3 regions of the Pseudomonas savastanoi genome follow, and region 2 is predicted to be linked to each of the others. Evidence: riboswitches for the same ligand, from Rfam matches in the RefSeq annotation. Region 2 holds a riboswitch; each other region holds the start of a gene.

Region 1 (5,136 bases), 150 kb from region 2:
CATCAGCAAGGCCTGACCTACCTCATGGTGACCCACGACCTCGGTGTAGTCGCGCACTTGTGTGACCGGGTTGCGGTCATGCAGCAAGGCCAGGTGCTGGAAACCCTCGACAGCAGCCAGTTGATCAACAACCAGGCTCGGCACGAGTATTCGCGACTGCTGATTCAGGCCAGCCGCGACATGGACCTGCGCCCGACGGGATGAGCCGCCGCCGGGCTCACGACCGCTGAACCCGTAACCCTGCTGACACTGTGATTCCCGGCCCTCTCGGCCAAGGGATCCGGCTGCCTGCGATTTGCCTCAACACACCCAAAACAGCCATCAAACAAGAATAAAAAAATGAAAAAATCACTCGCACTGATCTCTCTGACTGCTCTGTTCCCTGGCGCCTGGGCGCATGCCGACAGCGCGTACATCAACTACCGTCACCAATATGCAGAAAGCACACGCATGCATGCCGACCGGGTCAAATTCGGCAGCCGGCTGGACAGCGGCTGGGGCTTCGAAGGTGAACTCAAATACAAGACCGCAGGCGACCGCCAGGACGTAGCGTTCGACAACACCGTCGGCAACGGCCACGAATTGACGGTCAGCTATCAATACCGGCTCGACGACAAATGGCTGCTGACGCCTTCGTTTGCACTGGAAAGCATCGAGAAATCGACGGCTTATAAAATGGGCCTGAAGCTGGGTTACAAAGTAAACGATCAGTTGAGCGTGTCAGGCCGCTATCGCTACGACTCGATCAAGCTGGACAGGGACAAGGTCAACCACGAAATGCCTGACAACCAGATGGACGATCAGTCGATCAATCGTTACGACGTCTGGGTCAACTACGCCAGCAAAGGCCCGTGGGCGTACGAGTATCAGTTCACCTACTTCGATGCCGACTACATTCGCTATGACAACGGCAAGACCGACTACGAACAGAACGCGGCCTTCAAATACAAATGGGACAAGCACTGGGTGCCATTCTTTGAAGTGGGCGACATCAAGGTCGATTCCGAAGATGACAAGCGCCAGCTGAGATTGCGCGTGGGCGTGCAGTACAACTTCCTGTAGCGCATCCCACTGGAGCATGAGGAGCGATAATCTCACCATCGTGAGACGCTCCGCGTCGCATGCCGTTCTGGACGCTCTGCGTCCTCTTTAGAGCATGGGTGCGGCGCAGATTTGTGACGCGGAGCGTCACCCAAGGCATTCCTACGCTGGAGCGTAAGGAACGAGAGGTGTCTGGCAGAAACTCCGCGGATTATCGTGCGACGCTCCGCGTCGACATGCAGCTCTGGACGCTCTGCGTCCTCTTTAGAGCATGCGGTGCGACGCAGATTTGTGACGCGGAGCGTCACCCAAGGCATTCCTACGCTGGAGCGTAAGGAACGAGAGGTGTCTGGCAGAAACTCCGCGGATTATCGTGCGACGCTCCGCGTCGCATGCCGTTCTGGACGCTCTGCGTCCTCTTTAGAGCATGCGGTGCGGCGCAGATTTGTGACGCGGAGCGTCACCCAAGGCATTCCTACGCTGGAGCGTAAGGAACGAGAGGTGTCTGGCAGAAACTCCGCAGATTATCGTGCGACGCTCCGCGTCGCATGCCGTTCTGGACGCTATGCGTCCTCTTTAGAGCATGCGGTGCGGCGCAGATTTGTGCCGCGGAGCGTCACTCAAGGCATCACCACACTGGAGCATGAGGAACGATAGGTGTCTGGCAGAAACTCCGCGTCCGGTCCTGAATCGCTCAGTCGCTGTACAGCGCCTGAGTGCGGCGCAGGCGCATGCGGCTGCCGTTGAGGTGCAGGTACATCGCCGAGCGCGCTGCGTCGACGTTGCCTTCGGCGATGGCGTTGTAGATTTGCCGGTGTTCGGTGTTGATTCCGGCCAGGTAGGCGTTGCGATCGCTCTGCCCTGTGTAGGCCGAGTTCATCCGCGTGCGGGGAATCAGCTTGGTGCCCAGATGTTTCATGATATCGATCAGGTACGCATTGCCTGACGCCTTGGCGATCTTGAGGTGAAATTGAAAATCGGCATTGATGGTGGTTCCGGATTTCTGCGGACCTTCGAGCAGCGCATCGAACGCCCGCTTGAGCTCAAGCAACGCCTCAGGGCTGCGTCGTTGCGCAGCCAGCCCTGCTGCCTCGACTTCCAGGCTCAAGCGAAACTCCAGCAGATTCAGCACATCGGACAAGGTGGCGATGGTCGCAGGCCCTACCGAAAAACCTTCAGGCGGTGGCATGTCGAGAACAAAGGTACCGACGCCATGCCGGGTTTCCACCAGCCCCGCGGCCTGCATCCGCGACAGCGCATCGCGCACCACCGTGCGGCTGACACCCTCGGCTTCCATGATGTGGATCTCGGAAGGCAGTTTCTCGCCGCGCACCAGCACACCGTCACGCATGCGCTGGGCGAAGCGGTCGACCAGGGTTTCTGCCAGGCGTCGATGGTTCTTTTGCGAGGAAAGCGCGTTGTCCGACATTGCAGCCTCAGTTCTGTCCGATACGCGAGTATAGGCTGCGATCCCCACACAAAACACGCCTTGAGTACGGTTATACTCAGCCACCCGACACGGACCCGATCACCCGCCATGGAACAACCTTCCACATCAAAAGGCCGTCGCTCCAGCCTGACTCAGCAACTGGTCGCTGAGTTTTCGCGCAGAATTCGCGAAGGCGAGATCCAGAGCGGTGAAAAGCTTCCTACCGAACAGGTGATCATCCGTGAAACCGGGGTCAGCCGCACCGTGGTTCGTGAAGCGATGTCGCGTCTGCAAGCCGAAGGTCTGGTCGAAACCCGGCATGGCATCGGCACCTTCGTGGTCGATGCAGCGCAGCCAGGGAATTTCCAGCAGGTTGAACCGCCAATCGGCACACCCGGCGACGCGGTATCCATCATCGAGCTGCGCCTGAGCATCGAGCCGGAATCTGCCGCGCTGGCGGCTCAACGCCGCACGCCCGAGCAACTGGATGCCATCCGTCAGGCACTCGATGAGCTGCATCGCTGCGCGCGCCTGGGACACGACACCATGAAGGCCGACTTCGAGTTTCACCGGCAGATATCACTGTGCACCGCCAACAGCTTCTTTACCGACGTGATGAGCCAGCTCGGCAGCAGCATCCTGCCTCGTACCCGCAGCGGCTTCGGCAATATCGCATCGTTGTACGCAGAGGATGATCCGGGCATCCAGCAACGCGAACAGGAGACCATCTTCGACGCCATTGTCCATCAGGATCGGGATGCCGCCCGAGCCGCGATGCGCCTGCATCTGATCAACAGTCTGCTGCGCCTGCGCGCAAAGGATTAGCCACTAAAACGCTTATCGTTTACCATGCCGCCCGTCGGTTTCCGAGAGGAACTAACAGGGAATTCGCACGCTTTGTCTGCACAAGGCCAAAACGAAACTGCCCCCGCAACTGTAGGCATCGAGCCTGCTCCATGACTGCCACTGGATTCAGCTCCGGGAAGGCCGGAGCCCGGCGATGACATGCCAGTCAGGAGACCTGCCGACCTGCTTCAACCCACTAACCGGCGGGGTGTCCGGGAAGGACATCCGCACGCGGCGGCATTTTCCGTCGTGCCCGGTCATTTGCCGGGGATGTGTTTCCTGATGTGCATTGCGCCTTGGCACCTGCTCCAACGGAGACCGCATTTCATGTCGCTGCCCCGCCTTGCCGTACTTGCCGCCAGCCTGACGCTGTCCACCCTGACCCTCGCCGCCCCCACTCAGTATCCGCTGACGCTTGAAAACTGTGGTTCGACCCTGACGTTCGCGCATGCACCGACCAAGGCAGTGACCATTGGTCAGGCCGGCACTGAAATGCTCTACGAACTGGGCCTGGGCGACCGGCTGGTGGGCACGTCGCTGTGGTTCAACAACGTTTTGCCACGCTTCAAGGCGCAGAACGATAAGGTAGAACGTCTGGCCGACAACGACCCAAGCTTTGAAGCGGTGATTGGCAAACGTCCGGAACTGGTGGCGGTGCAGCTGGAGTGGATGGTCGGCAAACAGGGCGTGGTCGGCACACGCGAGCAGTTCCATGACCTGAAAATACCCACTTACATTCTGCCGTCCGATTGCGAAGGCAAAGATAATCTGGTCGGTGCCGACGGCACACGCCTGGAGCCGTTCCGCATCGAGACCATCTACAAGAGCATCGAGCAACTGGCGCAGATTTTCGATGTACAGGACCGCGGTGACACGCTGGTTGCCGACCTCAAGGCCCGCTTGAGCGCCGCGATTGCCAACGTCAAACAGAACAAGGCGAACGACGTCTCGGCGCTGTTCTGGTTTTCCAGTTCCGATCTCGCCAGCGACCCGTTCGTGGCAGGCCGCAAAGGCATCCCGGACTTCATGCTCAACAGCCTGGGCATGCGCAATATCGTCAAGTCCGACGAAGAATGGCCGACAGTGGGCTGGGAGACCATTGCCAAGGCCAATCCAAGCATTCTGGTGATTGCACGCATGGATCGCCGCCGCTTCCCGGCCGACGACTACCTGAAAAAGATCGAATTCCTCAAGAGCGACCCGGTGACGCGCAACATGGACGCAGTCAAGCATGACCGAATCGTGATCATCGACGCCGAAGGCATGCAGGCTGGTCTGCGCCTGTTTACCGGGTTCGAGGAACTGGCTGACGCCGCCAACCGTTTCAACGCTGCACAATGAGATTACAGGTAGCGCTGGGCCATGTGCTCTGGGTCTCGGCAGTGCTGGTGCTGGCGATCATGGTCGGCGCAGCAATTGGCGAAACCTCGATCAGCCTGAAGGTGGTTTTTCAGGTGCTGGCCAACAAACTCTGGGCTGCCGGCTATGTGCTCGACCCTATCGACGAAGGCATTGTCTGGAACTACCGGCTGACCCGCGCGATTGTTGCGGCAGCCTGCGGGGCCGGGCTGGCGATCTGTGGCGTGGTGTTGCAATCCTTGTTGCGCAACCCGCTGGCAGACCCGTATCTGCTGGGAATTTCCGCCGGGGCCTCGACCGGCGCGGTGCTGGTCGCCATTCTGGGCTTTGGTGCGGGGGCTATTTCGATGTCGGCAGGCGCTTTTGCCGGGGCCGTGGCGGCGTTTTCGCTGGTCGCCCTGCTGGCGCATTCGTCGCGAGGCACCACAGCAGCCGGACAGATCATTCTGGCCGGGATCGCC
Region 2 (5,136 bases):
TCGCTGCGCCAGGCCAGATCCTTGAAACTGATTGGCCGACTGATGATTCGCCCGTCCAGCTCCGGCAAGGCAATGTGCATCGCCAGATCGCGCGCACCAAGGCCCTGTTCGCTGGCCTGCCAGGCAGGTTCGTTGTCCTGCGCGCAGATCGCCTGAATGACCGGCACGTTGCGCCGAAACGGGCGCAGATGCGGCGCTTCCGGACTCGACTGGGCAAAGCCTGTGGTGTTGAGGATCAGCTCGGTTTCAGCCTCGTCCAGCCAGTCCTCCACCTGAGTGAAACAGCCGGGCTCCTTCAGGCTGGCCACGGCTATGGGCAGCGGGTTGATGCCCTGCGCCTGCAAGCGCGCACAGAACTCGTCGATAAAACCGGTATTGGCGGCCTGCAAGTGCGAGCGGTAGAACAGCAGCGCCACGACGGGCTGTCCTGCAACCCAGTCGGCTTGCCAATCGGTGAGCTGCGCACTTGCCAGTCGAGGGTGGTAAATGGCTGTGCGTGGCAACGGTTGGGGCTCGGTCCAGGAATAGTCCCGGTCCAGCCAGCGACTGGCCATGCAACGATACATTTCCAGCGCATTCTGCAAGCCGCCCTGACGCAGAAACTGCCATAGCCGGTCGCGTTCTGCGGCAGGCACCGTGCTCAGGTCGCTCAGTTCAGGATCAGGGCGGTCATCACCAGGCACCAGAATGACCTGAACCCCGCGCGCCGCCAGCTCCATCAGCCGCTCGACGCCGTAACGCCAGTAACCGATGCCACCGTGCAGGGAAATCAGAATGACTTTGGCGTGGCGCAGCACCTCATCGACATACAAGTCGACAGAGGCGTGATTCTGTACCTGCATCGGGTTGGCCAGACGCAGGCTCGGGTAGTCGTCAGGGAGCTGCCGGGCAGCTTCGGCCAGCAGCGCCAGGCTGGAGTCTCCGCTACAGAGAATCACCAGCTCGGCCGGGGTCTGGCCCAGATCGGCAATGCTGTCGTCGGGTACGAAACCGCCGGGCTGGGTTCTCAGTAAATGCATGGGGTCAGCCGACAACTGCAGCGTTGAGCTGCGCTTGCAGGGCCACGGCATCCAGCTCCTGACCAATCAGCACCAGATGCGTGGCGCGCTCTTCGTCGGCGCGCCAGGCGCGGTCGAAGTGCTTGTCAAAACGCGTACCCACACCCTGGATCAGCAGGCGCATCGGCTTGCCGGGAATGGCCGCGAAGCCTTTCACGCGCAGAATGCCGTGCTGCACGACCAGTTGATTCAGTGCGTCTAGCAGCACCTTTTCATCGGCCTGAGGCAATTTCAGGGAAATAGAATCGAAAGCATCGTGATCGTGGTCATCATGATCGTCATCGTCGTGATGATCATGATGGGTCTTGCGACCATCGATGTGCAGCTCGGACTCGGCGCCAACACCCAGCAGCACGCTGATCGGCAGACGACCGCTGCTGGCTTCAATCACCTTGACGGCTGGCGGCAGTTCTTCGGCAACTTCGGCACGCACCGCTGCAAGACCTTCGGCGTCGATCATGTCGGCCTTGTTGAGGATCACCAGATCGGCGCTGGCCAGTTGATCAGCGAACAGCTCGTGCAGAGGCGACTCATGGTCCAGATTCGGGTCGAGTTTGCGCTGCGCATCGACCTGATCCGGGAACGCAGCAAACGTACCGGCCAGTACCGCAGGGCTGTCGACGACAGTGATCACCGCATCGACCGTGCAGGCGTTGCGAATTTCCGGCCACTGAAAAGCCTGAACCAGCGGCTTGGGCAATGCCAGCCCGGAGGTTTCGATCAGGATGTGGTCCAGATCGCCACGACGCGCGACCAGTTCGCGCATGACCGGGAAGAATTCTTCCTGCACCGTGCAGCACAGGCAGCCGTTGGCCAACTCATATACCCGGCCGTTGGCCTCTTCTTCGGTGCAACCGATGGTGCACTGCTTGAGGATTTCTCCGTCGATGCCCAGCTCACCGAATTCATTGACGATGACCGCGATGCGCCGCCCTTCGGCGTTGTCGAGCATGTGCCGCAACAGGGTGGTTTTGCCCGAGCCGAGGAAGCCGGTGACGATGGTGACGGGAAGCTTGGCCAGTGTTTTCATCAGGTGCCCTTTGGCAATGCGGCGGGCAAACAGGACGAGAACCGCGTGCCTGGCACACGGATCGGATCGCCACCGGATCACCCCGCCCGGTTGTAGTGAGAATTCGCAGGCTTTTTGGTCAGCCCGGTTCGAGGCAGGTCTCCTGGCTCACGGCGGCATGGGGCAGGCAATGAAGACCGCTCCGACACGCATTCATCGCGCCTTCCCGCCGCAGCAGTGGCTGTGCAATGAACCTCACCGTTTACAGTTGCGGGGGCAGCTGCGGCGTGTACCGCATTCCCGTCTTAGCTCCATGTGTAACGCTTTACGCATGGAGAACCTCGAGCCGGCAAGGCTACGCAGTGACCGCAGACAGGTCAATCGTTCAGATTGACGATCCCCCGCCGCCCATGCTCTCCTGTACGCCTTGTTTCGGGTGCCCCTCACGGGGTGAAACGGGAAACCGGTGCGCTCACGCTGTCGAGCAAGTCCGGTGCTGCCCCCGCAACGGTAAGCGAGAGAAGGTCTGATCCACTGTGCCACGGCATGGGAAGGTGACCTTGCAGGCCTTGAACGTACGACGTTTGAGCCCCTCGCGAGCCCGGAGACCGGCCCGACATCGTTGCAATGACAAACCCGCGGTGGGCGGGCGCAGTTGAAACCTCTGGCGTCTGCCGGCAGGTTCCTTCGCGCGTGGCCCGCTTGCCAATCATCAAGAGGGATCGCCATGTCGACCATCAGCAGCAGCAGCCACGCCGCCGCCACCAGCTCCACCCGCACTCAACGCCTGACAGCCGCCATCAGCGCTGCGCTGCTGGGTGCCTGTCTGGTGTACTTCGCCGGTTTCTCGCACATCGCGGCCGTACACAACGCCGCACACGATACCCGTCACAGCGCTGCCTTTCCTTGCCATTAAGGACTCCACAATGTTCAAGCGAATCGCACAAACTGCCGGGTTCACGGGCCTGCTTGCGGCCCTGCTGCTGACCGTGCTGCAAAGCTTCTGGGTGGTGCCACTGATCCAGCAGGCCGAAACCTACGAGAACGCAACTGCCGAACAGGCCCATGAGCATGCCGACGGCGCTGATGCCGAGCACAGTCATGCGCATGACCAAGCGGCCTGGGAACCTGAAAACGGCTGGCAACGTGTGCTGTCCACCACGGGCGGCAATCTGGTGGTCGCGGTAGGCTTCGCCCTGATGCTTGCCGGGCTTTACACCCTGCGCGCGCCGGGTCGCACAGTGCAAGGCGTATGGTGGGGGCTGGCCGGTTTCGCGGTTTTTGTGCTCGCGCCAACGCTTGGCCTGCCGCCTGAATTGCCAGGCACTGCTGCCGCCGAACTGAGTCAGCGTCAGGCCTGGTGGATAGGTACGGCCGCATCGACTGCCGCCGGGCTGGCCTTGCTGGTATTTGGTCAGAACTGGCTGCTCAAAGTGCTGGGCGTGGCGATTCTGGTCGTTCCTCACGTGATCGGCGCACCACAGCCGCTGGTCCATCAGAGCATGGCACCCGAAGCTCTGGAATCGCAATTCATGCTTGCCTCACTATTGACCAACGCGCTGTTCTGGGTCGCGATGGGGCTGATCAGTGCCTGGCTGTTCCGCAGAAACGATGCCGACCTGCATCAGGCCTGATTTTCCGACCGTTCAGCCCGGCTCGTCACTGGTGGCCGGGCTGGGCTGTCGCCGCGGTTGCTCTGCAGCGACGTTGCGCGAGCTGATCGAGAACAGCCTTCGCGTGATTGACCTGGAGATTGCCAGCGTCACTGCGCTGGCATGTATCGATCTGAAAGACCAGGAACCGGGCCTGCTTGAACTGGCCGGGCAACTGGCAGTGCCGCTGGTGTTCTTCAACGCCGCGCAACTGGTCGCGTGGGAGCTGCACCTCACCCATCGTTCTGCGCAGGTCTTCCAGACCACCGGCTGTCACGGTGTCGCCGAAGGTTCGGCACTGGCGCTGGCCGCGCAACTGGGAGACGGCACCGCCACCCTGCTGATCGAACGGCAGAAAAGCGCCCACGCCACATTTGCCTTGGCAATCAGCCCTGCGCACAGCGGATAATCTCCCCGCGCTCATCCATTCCGGAGAATTCATTGACTGTCTATTTCATCGGTGCCGGCCCTGGTGATCCCGAGCTGATCACCGTCAAGGGGCAACGCCTGATTCGCACATGCCCAGTCATTATCTATGCAGGCTCACTGGTGCCGCTCGCCGTGCTGGAGGGTCATCAGGCCGTGCAGGTGACCAACAGCGCCGAGCTGCATCTGGAGCAGATCATTGAACTGATAAAGGCCGCGCATGCGCAAGGCCAGGACGTTGCTCGCGTGCATTCCGGCGACCCGAGCCTGTATGGCGCCATCGGCGAGCAGATCCGCCATCTGCGGGAACTGAATATTCCATTCGAAATCATTCCCGGCGTCACCGCGACCGCTGCCTGCGCTGCGCTGCTGGGCGTCGAGCTGACCCTGCCGGATGTTTCGCAAAGCGTGATTCTGACTCGCTATGCCGACAAGACCTCAATGCCCAGCGGCGAGGAGCTGGCCAGTCTGGCCAGCCACCGGGCAACCATGGCGATTCATCTGGGGGTGAACAACCTGCAGCGGATTGTCGACGAGCTCGTTCCACATTACGGAGCCGATTGCCCGGTTGCCGTGGTGCACCGTGCCAGTTGGCCGGATCAGGACTGGGCAGTTGGCACACTGGCGGATATTCAAGACAAAGTGCAGGCCAAAGGCTTTCGCCGCACGGCATTGATTCTGGTCGGACGTGTGCTTGCCGACGACACCTTCAGCGAGTCCTCGCTGTACCGCGCCGGGCATGCACACCTGTTCAGACCGAGCTGATATTGGCGAAGGCGATACTCCGGGCGCAGAACACAGCGGATCTGCCCCGGTCGCTGCGAAGCATCTCCCCGTCAGGCAGCCGCCTCATACAACTTCGGCGCAACCACTTCGCCACTTTCCAGACTCTTGCGCAGAATGTCGGCCTGCAATGCAGCCGCTTTCATGGCGCTCTCCTTGATATAGCCATAGCCACGAATTCGCTCCGGCAGACGTGCCAGGTTCAAGG
Region 3 (5,136 bases), 920 kb from region 2:
TCGTCGGTGCGCTCACCCAACGCCTGGGCAGTGCGGATACGCTCTTCTTCTACCTGCGCCTGCATTTTTCCGCGCAACGCCGGATCGCTGATGCGAATGAAGCGCCACGGCTGCATCAGCCCGACACTGGGTGCCTGGTGTGCGGCTTCCAGCAAGCGCGCCAGCAACTCGGGCGCCACCGTGCCGCCGACGAAGTGGCGCATGTCGCGACGCTCGGCGATGGCCCGGTACACCGCAGCCCGCTCTTCAGGGCTGAACGCTTGTTCGGTCATGGTTTGAACAGCGCCGCAATCGCCTGAGGGCAGGAAGGGAAATAGAAATGCACGTAGGACGCGGTCAGACGACCCAGGCGATAGACTGCCTCTGCGCCACGCCCGCCGTTGGGGCTGACGCCACGGGCAATCGGCTGCAACTCGGTGCTGGTCAGCGAATGGTGGTACGTGTGGCCGTGCAGCGTGCCCTCGGGCAATTCAACCGCTTGCAAGGCCAGCGCCGCCAGACGCTTCTGCATGACCGCCTCACCGGACAGCAAGCCGACCAGTTCGGCGCGCACACCCTCCACATCGGTCAGCGCTTCGAGTAAATAAAGCATGCCGCCGCACTCGGCCAGAATCGGCTTGCCAGCAATATGGTGCGCCCTGATCGACGCCTGCATCGTCAGGTTTTCCGCCAGCGCAACGTGATGCAGCTCCGGATAGCCACCCGGCAGGTACAGGCTGTCGGCGTCGGGAAGCTCGCGGTCATGAATCGGCGAAAAGAAACTCAGCTCTGCGCCCATGTTTCGCAGCAGTTCCAGGCTTGCGCCGTACAGAAAGGCAAAGGCCTCGTCGCGGGCAATGGCGATGCGCACACCGCGGAGCAACGGCTCGACCTGAACCGGGTCAGGCGCGGTGAAGGTTATGGCTGGCGGCAAGGCCACTTCGCAGGTGCTGGCCAGCGCGGCGGCAGCCATGTCCAGCCGCACGTCCAGATCGTTGAGCTCACTGGCCTGGACCAGCCCCAGATGGCGGCTGGGCAATTCGAAACCGACTTCCCGGGACAGTGCGCCATACCAGCGCAGGCCTTCGGTCAGGCTGTTCTCCAGCAACTGCGCGTGGCGTACCGTGCCAACTCGATTGGCCAGCACGCCGGCAAACGGCAGATCCGGCTGATAACGCGCCAGCCCGAGCGCCAGCGCGCCAAACGTCTGCGCCATCGCCGTGCCGTCGATCACCCCCAACACCGGTACGCCAAAGTGGCGGGCCAGGTCGGCGCTGGACGGTGTACCGTCGAACAGCCCCATGACCCCTTCGATCAGGATCAGGTCTGCCTCATCTGCGGCTTCCCACAACAGGCGACGGCTTTCGTCGGCACCGACCATCCACATGTCCAGCTGGTAGACCGGTGCGCCGCTGGCCCGCTCGAGAATCATCGGGTCGAGAAAATCCGGCCCGCACTTGAACACCCGAACCTTGCGGCCCTGATTGCGGTGCAAACGTGCCAGTGCCGCGGTGACGGTGGTCTTGCCTTGCCCGGAGGCAGGCGCGGCGATCAAAACCGCCGGGCAATCGCGCGGAGCTCTCATTGCAGTGCGCTCAATGATGAAGGGTTCAAAGCTCGATACCTTTCTGCGCCCGGATACCGGCCTGAAACGCATGCTTGACCACGCCGATATCGGAAACCGTATCAGCCAGGTCGATCAATTCGGGTTTGGCTCCGCGGCCGGTCACCAGCACATGCTGCATCGGCGGGCGGGCCTGCAGATCACTCAGCACCTGTTCAAGGTCGAGGTAGCCATGCTTGAGGGCAATGTTCAGTTCGTCGAGCACCACCAGACCAATGGCCGGGTCGCGAAGCATTTCCCGAGACACGGCCCAGGCGGCTTCGGCAGCGGCAATGTCACGCTGGCGATCCTGGGTTTCCCAGGTGAAGCCCTCGCCCATCACGTGATAGCGCACCTGCTCGGGGAAACGGCGGAAAAACATTTCTTCGCCAGTGCTGTTGCGGCCCTTGATGAACTGCACCACGCCGCACTGCATGTCGTGGCCCATGGCCCTGGCAAGCATGCCGAATGCCGAGCTGCTCTTGCCTTTGCCGTTGCCGGTCAAGACCAGCAGCAGGCCGCACTCGTTGGGTGAGCTGGCAATGCGCTCGTCCATCACGGCTTTCTTGCGCAGCATGCGCGCCAGATGGCGTTCGTCGCGTTCGGGGGATTCGTTCATCCGGGTTCTCCGCTCGTGGCAGTCGACAACAGACGGAAGGACAGCACTGGACAGCACGGCAACGCCCTGCACAGAGCATCACCCTCCGTGATGCCATTGAGTGGTTCAGGCCGGTCTCCGGGCTCATGAGCGGGTTACCCCGGCTGCGCGCCTTCCCATGTCGAAACACAGTGGCGTCAGGCACAGCCTTGACTCATTTACCGTTGCGGGGGCAGCGCCGGGATCGGATCGATTGATCCACACCGGCTTCCCTGTTTCACCCTGCCAATCAAGGATTGCAGAGCACCTGAAACAAACCGCGAAGGGTAGAGGGTTGGGCTGGGAGCGTCAATCGACACCGACGCTGTGAAACGTGATTGAACCCAGACGGTTCGCAGTGCCTCTATCAATTATCGGACCACGCCCTTGTTTATGGAGATTCACCATGTTCAGACTCAGACCCCACTACGCAGTGTTGCTTCTGGTTGCCGGTGGCCTTGCTGCCTGCGGCGAGTCTTCGACCCTGCAAGTCTCGGATGGAACAGGCCCCTCGCCCAAACTGCCGGAGCCCAACAAGACGCTGATCCCGACCGTCAACATCGCCCCCGCCGTAGGTTGGGAAAAAGGCGCAAAACCGGTCGCCGCGCCGGGCACACAGGTGGCAGCGTTCGCCGAAAACCTGGACCACCCGCGCTGGCTGTATGTATTGCCCAATGGCGACGTGCTGGTGGCGGAAACCAATTCGCCGGCCAAACCGGATGATTCCAAGGGTATTCGTGGCTGGGTAATGGAAAAAGTCATGGGCCGCGCCGGTGCGGGCGTGCCAAGCGCCAACCGCATTACTCTGCTGCGTGACGTGGACAAGGACGGCGTCGCGGAGACCCGCACCGTGTTCCTGCAAAACCTCAATTCGCCGTTTGGCATGACCCTAGTGGGCAACAAGCTGTATGTCGCCGACACCGACCGCCTGATCAGCTTCCCGTATGAAGCGGGTCAGACCTCGATCAGCGCGCAGCCGACCAAAGTGGTCGACCTGCCGGGCGGCACGCTCAACCATCACTGGACCAAAAACGTCATCGCCAGCAAGGATGGCAGCAAGCTGTACGTCACAGTGGGCTCCAACAGCAACGTGGCCGAGAACGGCATGGACAAGGAAGAAGGTCGTGCAGCCATCTGGGAAGTGGACGCTGCCACCGGCAATCACCGCATTTTCGCCTCCGGCCTTCGCAACCCCAACGGCATGGACTGGGAGCCCAAAACCGGCAAGCTGTGGACAGCGGTCAACGAGCGTGACGAAATCGGCAGCGACCTGGTGCCTGACTACGTGACCTCGGTGCAGGATGGCGCTTTCTACGGCTGGCCCTACAGCTACTACGGCCAGCATGTCGACGAGCGCGTCAAACCGCAGAACCCGGCACTGGTCGCCAAGGCCATCGCACCGGATTACGCAGTCGGCCCGCACACGGCCTCGCTGGGCCTGGTATTCGCCGATGGCAAGACACTGGCGGCACCGTTCAACGAAGGTCTGTTCATTGGCCAGCACGGCTCATGGAACCGCAAACCGCACAGCGGCTATAAAGTGGTGTTCGTGCCCTTCAGCGGCGGCAAGCCCAACGGCGCTCCGGTCGATGTGCTGACCGGTTTCCTCAACAAAGACGAAAAAGCCATGGGCCGCCCGGTTGGCGTGGTCAATGATCAGCGCGGCGGCTTGCTGGTGGCAGATGATGTCGGCAACAAGATCTGGCGCGTGACCTCGGCCAAGGCAGCTCAATAACGCCGAGCGTAGAGGTTTGACGCGGATCGTCGGACGTTAGTTGAGTTATCGTTCCGCACGCTCCAGCGTGGTAATGCAGTTCTCGACGCTCCGCGTCGCAAGAGGACGCGGAGCGTCCGGAACGGCATGCGACGCAGAGCGCCGTACGGTAGTTGAGATTATCGTTCCCTACGCTCCAGCGTGGGAATGCAGTTCTCGACGCTCCGCGTCGCAAGAGGACGCAGAGCGTCCGGAACGGCATGCGACGCGGAGCGTCGCACGATAATTGCGATGATCGTGCCGCACGTCCGGAACGGCATGTCGACGCGGAGCGCCTTACGGTAGTTGAGATTATCGTTCCCTACGCTCCAGCGTGGGAATGCAGTTCTCGACGCTCTGCGTCGCAAGAGGACGCAGAGCGTCCGGAAAGGCATGCGACGCAGAGCGTCGCACGATAGGCGCGATGATCGTGCCGCACGTCCGGAACGGCATGCGACGCAGAGGGTCGTACGTTAGTTGAGATGATCGTTCCCTACGCTCCAGCGTGGGAATGCAGTTCTCGACGCTCTGCGTCGCAAGAGGACGCAGAGCGTCCGGAACGGCATGCGACGCGGAGCGCCGCACGATAATTGCGATGATCGTGCCGCACGTCCGGATCGATATGTCGACGCAGAGGGTCGTACGTTAGTTGAGATGATCGTTCCCTACGCTCCAGCGTGGGAATGCAGTTCTCGACGCTCTGCGTCGCAAGAGGACGCGGAGCGTCCGGAACGGCATGCGACGCGGAGCGTCGCACGATAATTGCGATGATCGTTCCGCACGTCCGGAACGGCATGTCGACGCAGAGCGCCGTACGGCAGTTGAGATGATCGTTCCCTACGCTCCAGCGTGGGAATGCAGTTCTCGACGCTCTGCGTCGCACGATAGGCGCGATGATCGTTCCGCACGTCCGGAACGGCATGCGACGCGGAGCGCCGCACGATAGGTTTTGTGCTGCAGGTTCCAGGCAGACCGCTGGCAGGCGAAGCGCTACGGCCGAATCTGCGCCAGATTTGCTGGTTGAATGACGCGCTTGGCGTTGAGGTAGGCTTTTTGCCAGTAAGGCTTGTCGAGGCTGTCGAGCTTGACCGTGCCGCCGCTGGCCGGGGCATGCACGAAGCGGCCTTCGCCGACGTAGATGCCCGCGTGGGACACCTGCGAGCC

Evidence for each region. Region 2 has a riboswitch for cobalamin ahead of KP808_RS14230 (CbtB domain-containing protein). Riboswitches for the same ligand answer to the same signal wherever they lie in the genome.
Region 1: it holds a riboswitch for cobalamin, as region 2 does, so the genes downstream of both, KP808_RS14870 (ABC transporter substrate-binding protein) here and KP808_RS14230 (CbtB domain-containing protein) in region 2, are expected to answer to the same signal.
Region 3: it holds a riboswitch for cobalamin, as region 2 does, so the genes downstream of both, cobO (cob(I)yrinic acid a,c-diamide adenosyltransferase) here and KP808_RS14230 (CbtB domain-containing protein) in region 2, are expected to answer to the same signal.

What each region holds. Positions count from the first base shown of each region.
Region 1 covers NZ_CP076652.1:3,559,311-3,564,446, forward strand. The annotation lists gene KP808_RS14850 (ABC transporter ATP-binding protein) at 1-204, shown strand, start outside; gene KP808_RS14855 (oligogalacturonate-specific porin KdgM family protein) at 340-1,062, shown strand; gene KP808_RS14860 (FadR/GntR family transcriptional regulator) at 1,736-2,470, opposite strand; gene KP808_RS14865 (FadR/GntR family transcriptional regulator) at 2,579-3,295, shown strand; cobalamin riboswitch at 3,314-3,513, shown strand; gene KP808_RS14870 (ABC transporter substrate-binding protein) at 3,644-4,657, shown strand; gene KP808_RS14875 (FecCD family ABC transporter permease) at 4,654-5,136, shown strand, end outside.
Region 2 covers NZ_CP076652.1:3,412,067-3,417,202, forward strand. The annotation lists gene cobN (cobaltochelatase subunit CobN) at 1-1,019, opposite strand, end outside; gene cobW (cobalamin biosynthesis protein CobW) at 1,024-2,088, opposite strand; cobalamin riboswitch at 2,204-2,426, opposite strand; cobalamin riboswitch at 2,485-2,698, shown strand; gene KP808_RS14230 (CbtB domain-containing protein) at 2,795-2,983, shown strand; gene KP808_RS14235 (CbtA family protein) at 2,994-3,701, shown strand; gene KP808_RS14240 (cobalamin biosynthesis protein) at 3,679-4,128, shown strand; gene cobM (precorrin-4 C(11)-methyltransferase) at 4,161-4,910, shown strand; gene KP808_RS14250 (indolepyruvate ferredoxin oxidoreductase family protein) at 4,982-5,136, opposite strand, start outside.
Region 3 covers NZ_CP076652.1:4,329,291-4,334,426, forward strand. The annotation lists gene bluB (5,6-dimethylbenzimidazole synthase) at 1-272, opposite strand, end outside; gene KP808_RS18310 (cobyrinate a,c-diamide synthase) at 269-1,564, opposite strand; gene cobO (cob(I)yrinic acid a,c-diamide adenosyltransferase) at 1,590-2,201, opposite strand; cobalamin riboswitch at 2,293-2,506, opposite strand; gene KP808_RS18320 (PQQ-dependent sugar dehydrogenase) at 2,626-3,954, shown strand; gene KP808_RS18325 (C40 family peptidase) at 4,963-5,136, opposite strand, start outside.